Regions from separate parts of the Bacillus sp. YC2 genome, predicted to be linked through region 2. Evidence: riboswitches for the same ligand, from Rfam matches in the RefSeq annotation. Region 2 holds a riboswitch; the other holds the start of a gene.

Region 1 (8,164 bases), on a different contig from region 2:
TCGAAACGGGCCTTACAGCCGGGCATATACGCATTTAAAATTTATAAGCCTGAGGGTTATCCGGCAAGTGAAGAAAAATTTGAATGGTCAGCACCTATGAAGCTTGTCAAATGCCAGGAAAAACCGACAGCTTCTGCCGTAAAAAAAGCAGAGAAAGAGCCGGCTGAACGGACGAAAGAAAGCGGGGAAGAAAATGAAAAAAACGATGAAACTGATCAGTAATATTTTGTATGTCGTCATCTTCAGTTTTATTATTGTGCTGACTTTGACTGTCATATCGACCCGGGCATCCGGCGGAGAGCCGTCCATATTCGGCTATACGCTGAAATCAGTGCTGTCAGGTTCGATGGACCCGGAGTTCAAGACGGGTTCATTAATTGCAGTGAAGAAAATTCCTGATGTAAACGCCTTAAAAGAAGGCGATGTCATTACCTTTACACAAGATGACGGATCAGCCGTGACACATAGGATTATCGGCATAACAAAGAAAGACGGGCATTTGTTATTTGAAACAAAAGGCGATCATAACGCTGCCCCAGATGCCGCTCCTGTGCAATCAGAACAGGTTATGGCCCAGTATACGGGATATCAGCTTCCGTATGCAGGATATGTCATACATTTAGCAAGCCAGCCGATCGGAACGGCTATTCTGTTAATCGTTCCGGGCATCATGCTGTTAATTTATTCGATTACCGTAATCGGCAGCGCTATCCGCGATATTGACCGAAAAACAAAAGCGCTTGAAGAGAATGCGAAAAACAGCACTATATCTACTTGACTTTAGTTGCAACCTGGCGACAGGATTTGATAACAAAAAAATTAATAAGGGGAGTATACTAAAATGGGTATGAAAAAGAAATTAAGCTTGGGCGTTGCTTCGGCAGCACTTGGATTAGCATTAATCGGAGGCGGCACATGGGCCGCATTCAATGATGTGAAGACAACGGATGCCACGTTTGCATCAGGAACTCTTGATTTATCGGCAAAAGAACAATCAGCCAATGTAAACTTATCCAACTTAAAACCGGGCGATAAATTAACGAAAGATTTCGAATTCAGAAATAATGGATCGCTTGCGATTAAAGAAGTATTAATGGCCCTGAATTTTACAGATTTCAAAGGGGCAGCTAAAGGAAACGGATCTGCGGAGGACTTCCTCAGCCAGTTTGAAATTACCGTGCTGACGGTCGGAAAAGAAGGGGGCAACGGCTATCCTAAGAATATTATTCTAAAGGCTGCCAACCTGAAAGACTTGTATTTGATGTCAACGAAACAGGATAAAACAGCTGCTGAAGCCATCAGTAAGCATATTGATTCAAAATTCCTAAGCGCGAGCGGAAAAGTGAATGTAGCGACCATTAACGGTAAGACTGCGCCTGAGTATGACGGTGTGCCGAAAACGCCTGTTGATTATGACCAAGTGCGGATGGAAATCCGGTTTAAAAATGATACCGCTAAAGACGCAGATGGGCAAAATGTCCAGAATAAATTCCAAGGCAATGCCATTTCTCTTCAATTCTCATTTGAAGCGACACAATGGAACGGCTTGACTATTACAAAAGATCATACAGATAAAGACGGTTACGTCAAAGAGAATGAAAAGGCCCACAGTGAGGATAAAAACTAATTCAAACTGGCGGGGAGATAAAAGAGGAGTTGTGCACATATGGCGGCACTACTCCTCTTTTTGCGCTTTTCTCCATTTTTGATAATCTAAAAATTCACGAAATTGTTTTTTTGATACCCCGGATGTCATCGCATCGCGAACTAATTTCTCCCATTCACTATCTAATTGACCATCGTATTCGGTTTCATGTTTTTCATCAAGTAAAGTATGAACCGAGACGTCCAGAACAGCGGAGACTTTTTCGAGAAATTGAATGGAGGGGTTCGTCTGTAAATTTCGTTCTATTGAGCTTAAATAAGACTTCGCTACCCCAGCTTTTTCAGCTAGTTCTGATAGTGAGTAGCCTTTTTCTTTTCGGTATTGTTTAATACGCTGGCCAATCAATGTCATCACCTTCCTTGTGATATTATAGCACATTCAGAAAGGATTTACGGTATGACTTCTGGCGGCCTGGATATGTTGAGAAGACTTTTTATGCGAATGCAAGTATTTGCGTATCTCTTCTAAGCTGATATTTGTTTTTTGGGCTTCCAGCATTAATTCAACCCATTCCTTATCTAATTGTGAAAATTCTGTTTTTGCATTTTTCATGCATTTTCTCCTCCTAAAATACTTGTTTATGTATTTCAGCCAATCCGGCCATGACCTATTGTGTACCCTTCTTCATGTCTGGAAGTTAATAATCGCATGTGGAACGCTAGAAATTTTTTCTATATACTTTTATTATAATATACAATTTCTAAAAAAAACGAGAAAGCTGTCGAATGGATAAGGCTTATCCAGAAAAATTACTTTGCAGGAAAAATAAACCGCCATTTTCAATCTGGATGTTAATTTTTGGCTGATATAAGGCTTTCAGCGCTTTTTTTTCCAAATAATATTCTTCAGGTTTTTCCTCAGTATGCTCATAAAATTGATCTAGCAGCGTAAGATCCTTCTGCCATCTTGTAACGGCATCGTCGGCCCAATCTGACGGTTCTTCTGCGGCAAAGTTCGTCAAATAATGTTCCATTCGCTTTATACCGCTTTCGGGCTTAATCATAGGCGATATGGTAAAGCAATAGTCTGATATTTGTGAAGTCAGCGGAAGCGGTGTAAGCTTTCGCTGAAAGTCTTCAATGATTTGTCCAGAAACAAGGTGAAGGCCCAGTGACAATAGTTTGTCTTTTTTCATGTCGGATTGGTATGAAATCACTACGTTTATCCCAAGCCAGGGCTGAAGCGGCACTCTGGCTCCGGCTGATACAATTTTCTCATATATTCTTGTAAATCTCCCATTTTGTTTAACTGCTTGAAAGATTTGAAAGAGCCGCGGAGCTCCAAAGTAAATAAATTCGCCGTCCAGGTCGCTGGGGGCCGTTTCTTTATCGGTGATAAACGTGATCTTCATCGGGTTCGGCTCGCCGCCTGTTTTTTCACGCCAATGCCAATAAAAAGGGCGGTTCATAATTTGTTTGTCCATTTCGACCGTAAGCTGAACCGTCATAAAACCCGGCCCCTGTTCAGTAATCGGGCAGTGATTCGCTTCAAAAAAACGCAGTAAAAATTGATGAACCTCTTGCTGTCTCATGTCACGCATCCTCCTTTTCTATATTAAGAGCCTTTTTTTCTGGCCGGCCCTTCCTTGCTGTACGATAAGAAAGAAGTGAGATTGTCCATTTTGATTCTCATTTCTTCCTCGGTCAGCGAATGGCATAAAATATCATTCAAATGCTCTTCGAAATTGTTCACTTTGATTTTTGTTAAAATATCATCTAATTCACCGACTACATTTTCGAATAAATGTATTTTTTCATATAAAAGCTTTAAGATGTGCTCCTCGACGGTATGTTTTGTCGCCATGTTGTAAATATGGACATCTCTTTCCTGTCCGAGCCTGTGTATCCTCCCGATTCTTTGCTCAAGACGCATCGGGTTCCACGGCAGATCATAGTTGATGATATGATTGCAAAATTGCAGGTTGATCCCTTCTCCTCCGGCTTCTGTCGCGATCAGCACCTGAACTTTGCCGCGGAAAAGATCCTTCATCCAGTCCTTTTTTCCGCGCTTAAATCCGCCCCTGAAAGGGACCGAGCTAATTCCGTTTTGCTGAAGAAACCACTGCAGATAAATCTGGGTTGCCCGGTATTCGGTAAAAATAATGACCTTGTCATTAATTTTTTGAATTAAATCAACGACCTGAATCGCTTTTGAATTTTGTGTCACCTGATTGATGCGCTCCATTAAATTCGCGATCGTCTGTTCGTCAAAGGCGGGCGCTTGTTTGTCTTTTTTGTCGAGCATTTTTTTGAGTGTCATATAGACCGCTTCTCTGCTCGAACAGCATTCTCTTTGCAGCGTCATAATGGAAAAAGCGCTTGTCGGCTTTTCCATGCCGTTTTTCAGTGCGTTAATGTCATCGTAAAGCGCCTGTTCCGTCGGCGAAAACGTAATGGGCACCGTTTCAACATGGCGCTGCGTCCACGTAAGCCCCGTGTCGCTCCGTGTATTGCGGATCATGACCTTATTGACCAGTTCTTTTAAATGCTCGTGGTCATCAATTCCGTCTTTTTTATTAAACGTTTCTTGAAATCCGCTTTCATTGCCTAAATGGCCGGGCTTCAATAACGACACTAAATTAAAGATCTCCTCAATCCGGTTTTGAATCGGCGTTGCCGTCAGCAGCAGGCAATACTTTTTAACAAGGCTTCTCGCAAATTCATAATTCTTCGTTTTGCTGTTTTTGAGCTTATGCGCCTCGTCGATGATGACAAGATCATACGGAATAGACAGTACGATGTCCTTGTGAGGCGAACGCTTTGCCGTATCAATTGAAGAGACAACGATATCGCACTGCTCCCAAACATAGCTTTTCTTCTGCTCAACGGCCGGGATTAAAAATTTCTCCTGCAGCTCTTTCACCCACTGCGATACAAGCGATGCGGGCACAAGAATGAGGATTTTTTTGGCCAGTCCGCGAATCATGTACTCTTTTAAAATCAGGCCGGCCTCTACGGTTTTGCCCAATCCTACTTCATCTGCCAATATCGCTTTGCCGTTCATTTTTTCTACAACCTTCTGCGCTACCTCAAGCTGATGGGGAAGCGGGGTGAAATCAGGCAGGTACAAAGGAGCCCTTAAACCCTCAAATTCAGGAATGGCAAGGGTTTCCTGTACTTCAGCAGACAGCTTGTACAGCTCCCAATTTGACCAGGGGCCGTCTGTTTTCAGGCGTTCCAAAAACTCCCCCGGCCAATTCGAATCGAATATGATCTCTGTCGCCATGTGTATAAAACCGCCTTTCTTTTAAAAAACTGATTTATCATAATTTTTGTTGCCGGACGTAAGTGAGGGTGGTAGGATATAAGTAATGATTTCACCAAAGATATTGCTTTAGTATGTCCATAACAATTGGTAAATATGAGCGAATGACAGCAAGGGGAGAGACCCGGACGAAAAATAGCGCATCCGGGCGCCGAAGGAGCAAACTGCGGAGTGAATCTCTCAGGCAAAAGAACTCTTGCTCGACGCAACTCTGGAGAGTGTTTGCAAAGATAGAAGCAGACCACCAAAGGGGACGTCTTTATGATGTTTCATAAAGTAAACTTTCAGGTGCCGGGACAGAGAAACCTTCATGTAAATGAGGCGTTTCTCTGTCCTTTTTTATATGGTTTTATACAATGCGCCAATGAGCTGAAGGGGGAAGATGATGCTGAAACGAACACCGCTTTATGAAGTGTATAAAGAATACGGCGGAAAAACGATTGATTTTGGAGGCTGGGAGCTGCCGGTCCAATTTTCTTCTATTAAGGAGGAGCATGAAGCCGTCCGGACAAAAGCGGGCCTGTTTGATGTGTCTCATATGGGAGAAGTCGAAGTATCCGGAATAGACAGTCTGCCTTTTCTGCAAAAGATGATGACAAATGACGTTGCGGACTTAAAGCCCGGGAGCGCGCTGTATACCGCAATGTGTTATCCGGACGGCGGGACGGTTGATGACTTGCTGATCTATCAGAAAAGCGGCACCTGCTATTTACTCGTCATTAATGCGTCTAATATCGACAAAGATATCGCTTGGCTGAAGGAGCATGCCGAAGGGGATGTCACGATAACAGATCAGTCCGGCGAGCTCTCATTGCTGGCTGTTCAAGGGCCGGAAGCTGAGACGGTTCTCACAAAACTGACGGAAATTGATCTGTCTTCATTAAAGCCGTTTACGTTTATTGATGGGGCAGCTGTCGCCGGACATCAAGTTCTGCTCTCCAGAACAGGATATACCGGGGAAGACGGCTTTGAGCTTTATTGCCGCAATGAAGATGCGGTAAGCCTTTGGAAGCAGATTGTTAAAGCCGGAGAGGAAAACGGCCTCATGCCGTGCGGACTGGGCGCCCGCGATACGCTGAGATTTGAAGCGAAACTGGCGTTATACGGGCAGGAGCTCACTAAAGACATTACGCCGATTGAAGCGGGAATCGGTTTTGCCGTAAAACATAAGAAAGATTCCGATTTTTTCGGGAAGTCAGTATTGAGTGAACAGAAAGAAAAAGGAGCTCCCCGTAAGCTTGCAGGGCTCGAAATGATTGAAAAAGGAATACCGAGGCATGGTTATGCCGTGAAAAAAGACGGTATACAGATCGGTGAGGTTACAACAGGCACACAATCTCCAACATTAAAGAAAAATATCGGCCTCGCCTTATTGAAGACGGAATTCAGTGAAATCGGTACTGAAGTAGAGGTGGAAATCCGCAGCAAAACAGTAAAAGCGAAGATTGTCCGCACACCGTTTTATAAACGTCCAAAACATAGCTGAAAAAGGAGAGTCATATGAAGCATCGATATTTGCCCGCGACAGAACAGGATAAAAAAGAAATGCTGAAAGCCATCGGCGCAGAAACAATTGATGATCTGTTTTCCGATATCCCGGAAAATGTGAGGTTTCCAAAGGACTATGACATTAAAAAAGCAAAATCAGAAACCGAGTTAACGAGAGAACTGACGAAGCTCGCAGCTAAAAACAAGGACGCCGTTACATATGCATCATTTCTGGGCGCAGGAGTGTACGACCACTATCAGCCAGTCATCGTGGATCATGTCATTTCCAGATCAGAGTTTTACACTGCATACACGCCCTATCAGCCCGAAATATCCCAAGGCGAGCTTCAGGCGATTTTTGAGTTTCAGACGATGATCTGTGAATTAACGGGGATGGATATCGCAAACTCCTCTATGTATGACGGAGGAACGGCGTTAGCTGAAGCGGCGATGCTTGCTTCAGGGCATACGAAAAAGAAAAAAATCGTTATTTCCTCAGCCGTTCATCCGGAATCAAGAGATGTGCTGAAAACATACGCAAAAGGCCAATATATTGAGGTTATAGAGGTGCCTGCGAAAAATGGCGTGACGGATCTTGAAGCGCTGGAGGATGCTGTTTGTGAAGAGACAGCGGCCGTTATCGTCCAATATCCGAACTTCTTTGGGCAAATTGAGCCGTTAAAAGAGATTGAGCCAATCGCGCATAAAGGAAAAAGCCAGATGATTGTTTCTTCAAACCCGCTCGCGCTCGGCATCTTAACGCCGCCGGGGGCATCCGGAGCGGATATCGTCGTCGGAGATGCACAGCCTTTCGGTATACCGGCGGCGTTTGGCGGCCCGCACTGCGGCTACTTTGCGGTAACGAAAAAACTGATGAGGAAAGTGCCGGGGCGGCTTGTCGGTCAAACAGAGGATGAAAACGGACGAAGAGGTTTTGTCCTCACCCTCCAGGCGCGCGAGCAGCATATCAGGAGAGACAAAGCTACCTCCAATATTTGTTCAAACCAGGCGCTGAATGCTTTGGCGGCTTCAGTTGCGATGACGGCGCTCGGGAAAAACGGGGTAAAAGACATGGCCCGTCAGAATATCCTGAAAGCAGATTACGCTAAGCGCCAGGCGGAAAAAGCCGGGTTGCGAGTCGCGTTTAAAGGCCCGATGTTTAATGAATTTGCTGTTAAGCTGAATGAGCCTGTAAAAGAAGCAAACAGCCGCTTATTAAAAGAAGGCATTATCGGCGGGTATGATTTAGGCCTTGCTTATCCTGAGCTGGAGCAGCATATGCTTATAGCCGTCACGGAGCTGAGAACAAAAGAAGAAATTGATTCGCTTATTGCGGGATTGGGGGATCACCATGAATAATCAAGATCAGGCGCTTATTTTTGAATTGTCCCGCGAAGGGCGCGTCGGCTACAGTCTTCCGGAGCTTGACGTGCCGGAAACGGAATTGGACAGCCTGCTTCCCGATGACTATATCCGTACTGAAGACGCTAAACTGCCGGAGGTCTCAGAGCTTGATATCATGCGGCATTATACCGCTCTTTCCAAAAGAAACCACGGAGTCGATTCAGGGTTTTATCCGCTTGGGTCATGTACGATGAAATACAATCCGAAACTGAATGAAAAAATCGCCCGGATCCCCGGACTTTCTGCGATTCACCCGCTTCAGGATGAGGATACGGTTCAAGGGGCGCTTGAGTTATTATACGATTTAAGCGGGCACTTGGAAGAGATTACGGGAATGGATGA
Region 2 (8,164 bases):
TTTCACTTATTAGAAACATCCAATTTTAAAAAAAATTGCATTTTAAAGCAGTTTATTGCTTAAAGGGTACATAATTGGACGCGATAATCGAATGAAAAATTGTCCTAACAGAGCAATTATAATATTTATTAAGGGGGAGTTTTTGATGTTATGGCTTTTTACACAAAATAAACAAAGTTTAGTGAATGTAAAAGAAGTTACTGTAAAGGGGAAAAGTATAGAAGGTATTATCGGCAGTGCATCTTTGGATCAATGGAGTAAAACTTTAGGAAAGTACAAATCGGACGAAAGAGCATTGGAAATTCTTAATGAAATATTTATGAAAATTGAAGAAAGCAATGGGAGTTTTGTGATATTCCGTATGCCCCAAAAATAAGTATCAACTTAATCAGTTTAAGTAGTAAGGGAGTGTTACGGTGCAACTTCCTCATCGACTGGATTGCCAACACTTGTTTAGACAATCTTGTGTTGACAATCCAGCGTTTTAACTCATATGGTTAAGGAATCTTGAAAGGCATACAACAAATCATGGTCTTTGTTTAAAGTTCGTTTTTATTTTGACTATTACTTTTCCACATATTATTTCATCGTTTAAAAGAACATCGTTTGACAGATCTTTATATAAAAATTTTTAATCAATGATCCTTTTTGTCCTTAGCATTTCTTCACTATTTGAATAGGCATTAATATTATTTACTAGAAATGTAACTTTATCATTTACATCATCGTCACACCCAATCCATTGTGTTTTAAAGAGTTTTTTTGTTTCACCAAATATGTAAATGCTATAAATGTTTCTTTTACTTGATGAATCTTCACTGGATAAATGTCATCTCCTGAGGTGAATCCCTGTATCCTTATATATTTTTGCTATAGTTGACGGAAGGACTAAGAATGACTTGAACAATAACAGTCTTACCATTGACAAATCACCCAATCCCTATTAAAATAAAAAGTTATCCGATAGTAATAATCTATCGAAAACTCAATACGTAGCAAGCTATGATTGCTGTGGGTCGCACTACAGCAGGAGCAGCTTCTGGAGAGACCGCGGAATTCCGCGGCGCCGAAGGGTTCACAATCTCAGGCAAAAGGACAGAAGAGTACCGAATATGTATTTGTCGTGCTGATGATTGTCAGCGGCACAAATATAATTTGTTATTCTTATGACCACGAGATTGGAGGACATCCAATCTCTTTTTTTATGGGCTATTTTCATTGCTCGTCGTTTCACAATAAAGAGGTAAGGAGGAGTTAGACTTGGAACAGCGAGAATTAAAGAGGGACTTATCCAATCGGCATGTGCAGCTTATCGCCATTGGCGGGACGATTGGCACCGGGTTATTTTTAGGCTCCGGTAAGGCGATTCAATTGGCGGGTCCTTCTATCATCTTTGCGTATTTCATTGTAGGTATGGCGCTTTTTTTCGTGATGCGGGCGCTGGGAGAACTGCTGTTATCTAAAGCGGGGTATCAATCGTTAACAGATATTGCGGAGGAGTATTTGGGGCCGCGGGCCTCGTTTGTCACCGGCTGGACGTATTGGTTTTGCTGGATTATGACGGCTATGGCGGATGTGATTGCCGTCGGGGTATATGTGAAATATTGGTTTGATATTCCGCAGTGGATCCCTGCACTTATCTGTTTACTCATTTTATTAGGGCTCAATCTATTAACGGTCAAGCTTTTTGGAGAATTGGAATTTTGGTTTGCTTTAATAAAGGTGATCACGATTCTGGCGTTAATTGTCATCGGGGTTATTTTGCTGGTGATCGGATTTAAGACGCATACAGGAACGGTTTCGGCGGCAAACCTATGGGAGCACGGCGGCTTGTTTCCAAATGGATTTTCAGGCTTTTTGCTTTCTTTCCAAATGGTGATCTTTGCATATGTCGGTGTGGAATTAGTAGGTGTATCGGCAGCGGAAACATCGAATCCGAAAAAAAATATTCCATCGGCTATTAATAAAATTCCTTTGCGGATTTTATTTTTCTACGTCGGCGCGCTTATCGTCCTATTATGTATTAACCCGTGGATGGAACTGAATGCGGCAGAAAGTCCTTTTGTGAAAACCTTCAGCTTAGTCGGTATTCCGCTTGCCGCGGGAATCATTAATTTTGTCGTCTTAACGTCAGCCGCGTCTGCTTGTAACAGCGGGATGTTTTCAACAAGCCGGATTTTGTATAACTTAAGCAAAACGAAACAGGCACCGGCAAGTTTCGCGAAGCTGAATAAAAACCATGTGCCGAGTCACGCGTTATGGGTATCGACCATTGTCCTGTCAGGGGGAGCTCTTTTAAGCAAGCTGATACCGGAACAAGCCTTTGGCATCGTGACAACCATTAGCGCGATTTGTTTTATATGGGTGTGGGGTGTGATTCTTGTTTGTCATATCAGATACAAGAAAACCCGTCCGCAATTACACGCAAGATCAACATTTAAAGCGCCACTCACGCCATTTATCAATTACGCTGTTCTGGCTCTGTTTGCCGCCATTCTTATTATTATGCTGTTTGCGGATGCAACCCGCCCGGCTTTGCTTCTGACGCCGCTGTGGTTTATTTTATTATTTATTCTATATTGGGGGAGCAAGAAAAGAAGGGCCTGATGAGTCATATTAAATGGTGATTCCATAAATCCCTAATCATTAAAAAGACGGTGTACTGCATGCAGTATGCCGTTTTTCTTTTTGTTAACCGCTTCTTTTTTCAAGACATAAAGTTAACAAAGTAATGGATTATTTAGAGCAGCAAGGATTTGTTGAGCTGGTGAGCAGAAGACCAAAATCTTATAAAATCAGCGAGGAGTGTTTAGAAGAAATACTGCCTTCTTAATTCAACGGGACATATCAAAAAAGCCGCCAATCAGCTAATATGGCGGCTTTTGTATTAGTTCCGGATCAAATAATCAAACGCGCCTAAAGCGGCATTTGCGCCTGATCCCATTGAAATAATGATTTGGTTGTACGGGCCGTCTGTGCAGTCTCCTGCGGCAAATAGGCCTGGGACGCTTGTGGCGCCGCGTTTGTCGACGACGATTTCGCCGATGCGGTTGCGTTCGACTGTTTCGTCTAACCATTCCGTGTTTGGCACGAGACCGATTTGGACGAAGACACCTTGGAGTTCAACGTGTTTTTCTTCGCCTGTTTCACGATCAATGTACGTGATGCCGTTTACGTTTTGGTCGCCTGTGATTTCTTTCGTTTGTGCGTTTTTCACGACAGTGACGTTAGGCAGGCTGTAAAGACGTTTTTGCAGGACTTCGTCTGCTTTCAGCTCCGGCGCGAACTCTAGCACAGTAACGTGATTGACAATACCTGCAAGGTCAATTGCTGCTTCGATTCCAGAGTTTCCGCCGCCGATAACCGCTACGTCTTTGCCTTCAAACAATGGTCCGTCACAGTGCGGGCAGTATGCGACACCTTTGTTTTTGAACTCTTGTTCACCAGGTACGTTTACATTGCGCCAGCGTGCACCTGTTGAAAGGATGACTGTTTTACTTTTCAGAACAGCGCCGTTCTCGAGTTCGAGTTCGAAAAGGTCTTTTTTCTCAAGGCGTTTTGCGCGCTGCAGGTTCATGACATCAATATCATAATCCTTCACGTGCTCCTCGAGGCTTGCAGCGAGCTTCGGTCCTTCTGTCGCTTTTACGCTGATGAAGTTTTCGATGCTCATCGTGTCGAGAACCTGTCCGCCGAAGCGTTCAGCGACAACACCTGTGCGGATGCCTTTACGCGCCGTGTAAATGGCCGCACTGGCGCCGGCAGGTCCGCCGCCGACAACAAGCACGTCGTACGGCTCTTTGTCAGCAAACTCAGATGCATCTGCGCCGCTGCCCATTTTCGCGAGAATCTCTTCGAGGGTCATACGTCCGCTTCCGAAGGATTCGCCGTTTAAGAAAACAGTCGGCACGGCCATGATGTTTTTGCTTTCGACTTCTTCTTTAAAAGCCGCTCCGTCAATCATCGTGTGTGTGATGTTCGGGTTGAGCACGCTCATCATGTTTAAGGCTTGGACGACGTCAGGGCAGTTGTGGCACGTCAGGCTGATATAAGATTCAAAGCGGTATTCTCCGCTGATCTTCTTAATCTGGTCAATGACCTTTTGATCAACCTTAGGCGCTCTGCCGCTCACTTGCAATAGCGCCAGCACTAAAGATGTGAATTCGTGTCCCAGCGGAACACCGGCAAATGTGACGCCGGTCTCCTCTCCGGCACGATTGACGCTGAAGCTTGGCGTTCTGTTTAACTGTGCTTTTTCAACTGTGATTTTCGATGACATGGAAGCCAGCTCATCAACGAGAGCCAGCATGTCCTTCGAGGTGTCATCATCACCTGCGCTTACTTTGAGAACAATGTCATTCTCAATTAGCTGCATGTATTGATTTAATTGTGCTTTGATATTTGCTTCAAGTACCAATGGAATGCACTCCTTAGATTTTACCTACTAGGTCAAGGCTTGGTGTTAGTGTTTCAGAACCTTCTTCCCATTTAGCCGGGCAGACTTCACCTGGGTTTTGACGGACATATTGAGCCGCTTTTACTTTGTTTACAAGGTTGCTTGCGTCACGGCCGATACCGCCGGCGTTGATTTCAACAGTTTGGATCACACCGTCCGGATCGATGATGAATGTTCCGCGATCAGCAAGACCTTCTTCTTCGTTAAGAACATCAAAGTTGCGGGAGATCGTTTGAGAAGGATCACCGATCATCGCGTAAGTGATTTTGCCGATTTTTTCAGAGCTGTCATGCCAGCCTTTGTGTACGAAGTGAGTATCTGTAGATACAGAGTACACTTCAACTCCAAGTTCTTTAAGAGCAGCGTATTGATTTTGAAGATCTTCAAGCTCAGTCGGGCATACGAATGAGAAATCCGCAGGGTAGAAGCAGAATACGCTCCATTGGCCTTTCAGGCTTTCATTTGTTACATCGATGAATTCACCGTTTTTGTAAGCTTTTGCTGCGAATGGTTGTACTTCTTTTCCAATTAAAGACATAATATATCTTCCTCCTGAAATGTGATTTGAAATATTAAAAAAGACAAAGAATACACTTTATCTTTCAATAATAATTCTAATTATATATGAATTATTAAATAACATTTATTTTTTGTCAAGGCATATGGCATATTATTTTATGCTTTTTTTGCTTTTAAGGTATGAAAACGCTTGGTATGAGCGGTCTGTCCCCGTTTTGAAATGGAGGAGGGGTGTTTCTCAATTGGCGAAGCAAAATAGTGGGAATCCTCCCGGCCGATGGTAAGATAAACCAAAGGGGTGATCACGATGCTGATAAACAAGGTAATGCTATACAGTGATGCTTTGGAGGAGACGAAACGCTTCTATGTACAGAAGCTTGGTCTTAGCTTGATCGAAAGTACGGGCGATTCGTTTACAATCAAGGCGGGAGAAAGTGAATTAATGTTCAGGCTGGCCGATTCTCAATCTCATCCGTTTTATCATTTTGCTTTTAACATTCCGAACAATCATTTTCGTGAAGCTAAAGCGTGGGCGAAGAGCAAGGTGGCGTTTCATACAGAAGATGGTGAGGATGAGGTGTATTTTCCCCATATCAATGCACGTTCTTTTTATTTCTCAGATCCGTCTCACAATCTTGTGGAATTCATCGCCAGAGATTCGTCGCCGGCCTCTGAAGAAAGCTTTTCCATTCAGTCCGTATTGAATATTGGCGAAATCAATGTGACGGCTGCTGAGGTGGTGTCAACAGGGGAGACATTACAGCGCTTCGGCATTCCGGTGAGAAAACATGCGCCTCTTACCGAGGACGGATTTCACTTTATGGGTGATTATAAGGATGGGGCGTTTTTGCTTTTGGGACCGAGGGGGCGCCGCTGGATTTTTTCTGATCAACACGCGGAGTTTCATCCGCTTTCGATCACCGTGAACGGGACGACACATATTGAAGCTGACGGTGAAGGCGGAATAGACATCACGCGTGCGCACCCGTCATAAAAAGTCCGGGCAAAAGCCCGGACTCAGTAGATCTCAGTTTTCTGCGAGTTTTCTGTTTCCCAAGGCCAGTCGCCCCATCATCAATCCGAAAGCCAGCAGGGCAAACAACATGCCGCACCATGAAATGCACCGTATACGCATAGACTGTATTTGAAACGGCAAACATCAGCACGGCCAGCAAAAGAATATATTTTCGATTCAAACCTGACGCGAGCAATGTCAAAAACGGGCCGGACACAGCGACGACTAATGCAAAAACGCTGACAAGCCACCCTGCCTTTGAAGCGGTGATATGAAATCTGTCCGCCGCCTGAGGCAGAACACCGATGATCCCCATTTCGGTAGTGATAATCCCAAAAACCCCTAATGCCAAGAAAATAATGAAGATTGAGCTGTTCTTTTTCACTTTTATGTAAGCCTCCTTTTATAACTACATATACAGAAAAATAGATATGTTATAACAAAAAAAGCCCTCCTTTCAATTATAAATGTTGTTGAAGATAGTCTGAAAAGGCTTTGATGTTTTTTTCGTTGCGCCTGTAATATGTCCATTTTCCGATCCGTTCAGATTCTAACAGGCCGGCTTTTTGCATCGTCAGCAGGTAGCTTGAGATTACGGACTGGGCAAGCCCTGATTTCTCCTGAATATCGCCGACGCAGATTCCGGTGCGGAAGCTGAGGCCCTGCTCAAGATATGGACTTTCATCAAAATGTTCCGCGGGATGTTTCAGCCATGTCATAATATCACTTCGGGTTTTGTTAGATAACGCTTTATGAATAAGTATTGGTTCCATACAGCTTATTATATCTATTTTTCTGGATTTGTAAATTCGTTTTCAAAAAAACCTTTCTCACAATGGAGACAGACCAAAATTTCGCAAATAATTGTGTTAAAATATAACATATTATCAGATTCCCGGTAAAACCAATACCAGGATGTCATCAGGAGGATATTCTCATGAATCAAACAAACAAAAAAGGTACAGTCACGGTGACCCTGTTTTCCGCTGTGATGTTTTGTTTATTGCCGGTTATCGGCTCGCTATCTCCGTTTGCAGAAACGGGGCCGAACGCGAATTCGTTTAACTCTGCCGGCATGTGGACGTCTGTCGGTATGATGCTTGTCTTCTATCTGATTCCGCTTGCTCTTTATGTTCTCGGTGTAAATGCGATGAAGATTATTATGGCTGTTTTTTGCGGAATCGGGCTTATCATTTCTACGGCTGTCGTTTTGGTGACGATCGCTGTCGCTGCGGCTTCAGGACAGGAGCTGTCTCCCTTTTCCGGCGTTTTGGCTTGGTCAGGCGCGGCTTTTATCGTTAATGTACTGTGGTTTGTTGTCGCGTTCCGTTCGGCTCCGAAGCGTCAGCAGGCTATATGACAATTGTTCTGTAAAGGTTTATTATGGTATGTGATAGCGGTTTAGCTTGTTTAAAAAAGGAAATTGACATTGAAAAAAGACAGTTCATTTCATAGGAAAACTTTGGCGGCCGGGGCGTGGCTTTAACTGCAGGAGCGATTTCTGACCTGCCGATGGGGAGGGTGCCATTTTGATTCATTCAAGGGACGGAAAGCTGACGGCGCTTGACCCGGACGGCAATGAAACATGGCACTATCAAACGGACAGCAATGTCATTTCTTCACCGGTTCTCGCTGAGGACGGCACGCTGTACATCGGCACTTATAAAAAACTGTTTGCTTTCGGTTCAGCGACATAACAAAAAGAATCCGCGTCACATGCGCGGATTCTTTTTCTATTTAGAGGCTTGAATAAATACGCCTTTTTCATGAGAAAATTCTTTAAAGCCGTACACGCCGTGATATGAACCGATTCCGCTCGTATTGACGCCTCCGAACGGGAGATTCACGTCAGTGAAATGAACGACGACATCATTGATAGAAGCATTGCCGGACGTCGTATGCTGCAGCACGTAATCGATAAGCTTTTGATTATGGCTGAATACATATAATGCAAGCGGTTTGTCACGGTCTGTGATGTATTCTGCCGCTTCGTCTATGTTTTCGTAATTCATGAGCGGCAGAATCGGTGCGAAGATTTCTTCCTGCATGATCTTCATGTCAGGAGTGACGTTTGTCAGCACGGTCGGAGAAATCGTGCGGTCATGCGCATCAAATACACCGCCGAATGCGACTTCCGCCCCTTTTTCAATCGCGTCGTCAAACAGGGCTTTGAC

The links. Region 2 has a riboswitch for glycine ahead of KY305_RS04340 (amino acid permease). Riboswitches for the same ligand answer to the same signal wherever they lie in the genome.
Region 1: it holds a riboswitch for glycine, as region 2 does, so the genes downstream of both, gcvT (glycine cleavage system aminomethyltransferase GcvT) here and KY305_RS04340 (amino acid permease) in region 2, are expected to answer to the same signal.

The regions. Positions count from the first base shown of each region.
Region 1 covers NZ_JAHXDO010000004.1:241,070-249,233, forward strand. The annotation lists gene tapA (amyloid fiber anchoring/assembly protein TapA) at 1-222, shown strand, start outside; gene sipW (signal peptidase I SipW) at 194-778, shown strand; gene tasA (biofilm matrix protein TasA) at 842-1,627, shown strand; gene sinR (transcriptional regulator SinR) at 1,676-2,011, opposite strand; gene sinI (anti-repressor SinI) at 2,045-2,218, opposite strand; gene KY305_RS09595 (YqhG family protein) at 2,403-3,197, opposite strand; gene KY305_RS09600 (DEAD/DEAH box helicase) at 3,221-4,891, opposite strand; glycine riboswitch at 5,035-5,136, shown strand; gene gcvT (glycine cleavage system aminomethyltransferase GcvT) at 5,316-6,416, shown strand; gene gcvPA (aminomethyl-transferring glycine dehydrogenase subunit GcvPA) at 6,431-7,777, shown strand; gene gcvPB (aminomethyl-transferring glycine dehydrogenase subunit GcvPB) at 7,770-8,164, shown strand, end outside.
Region 2 covers NZ_JAHXDO010000001.1:865,426-873,589, reverse strand. The annotation lists gene KY305_RS04345 (hypothetical protein) at 146-376, shown strand; glycine riboswitch at 1,030-1,109, shown strand; gene KY305_RS04340 (amino acid permease) at 1,261-2,607, shown strand; gene ahpF (alkyl hydroperoxide reductase subunit F) at 2,888-4,417, opposite strand; gene ahpC (alkyl hydroperoxide reductase subunit C) at 4,431-4,994, opposite strand; gene KY305_RS04325 (VOC family protein) at 5,283-5,969, shown strand; partial or broken gene KY305_RS04320 (MFS transporter) at 6,085-6,375, opposite strand; gene KY305_RS04315 (ArsR/SmtB family transcription factor) at 6,452-6,763, opposite strand; gene KY305_RS04310 (DUF5391 family protein) at 6,928-7,350, shown strand; partial or broken gene KY305_RS20230 (outer membrane protein assembly factor BamB family protein) at 7,529-7,795, shown strand; gene KY305_RS04300 (aldehyde dehydrogenase family protein) at 7,724-8,164, opposite strand, start outside.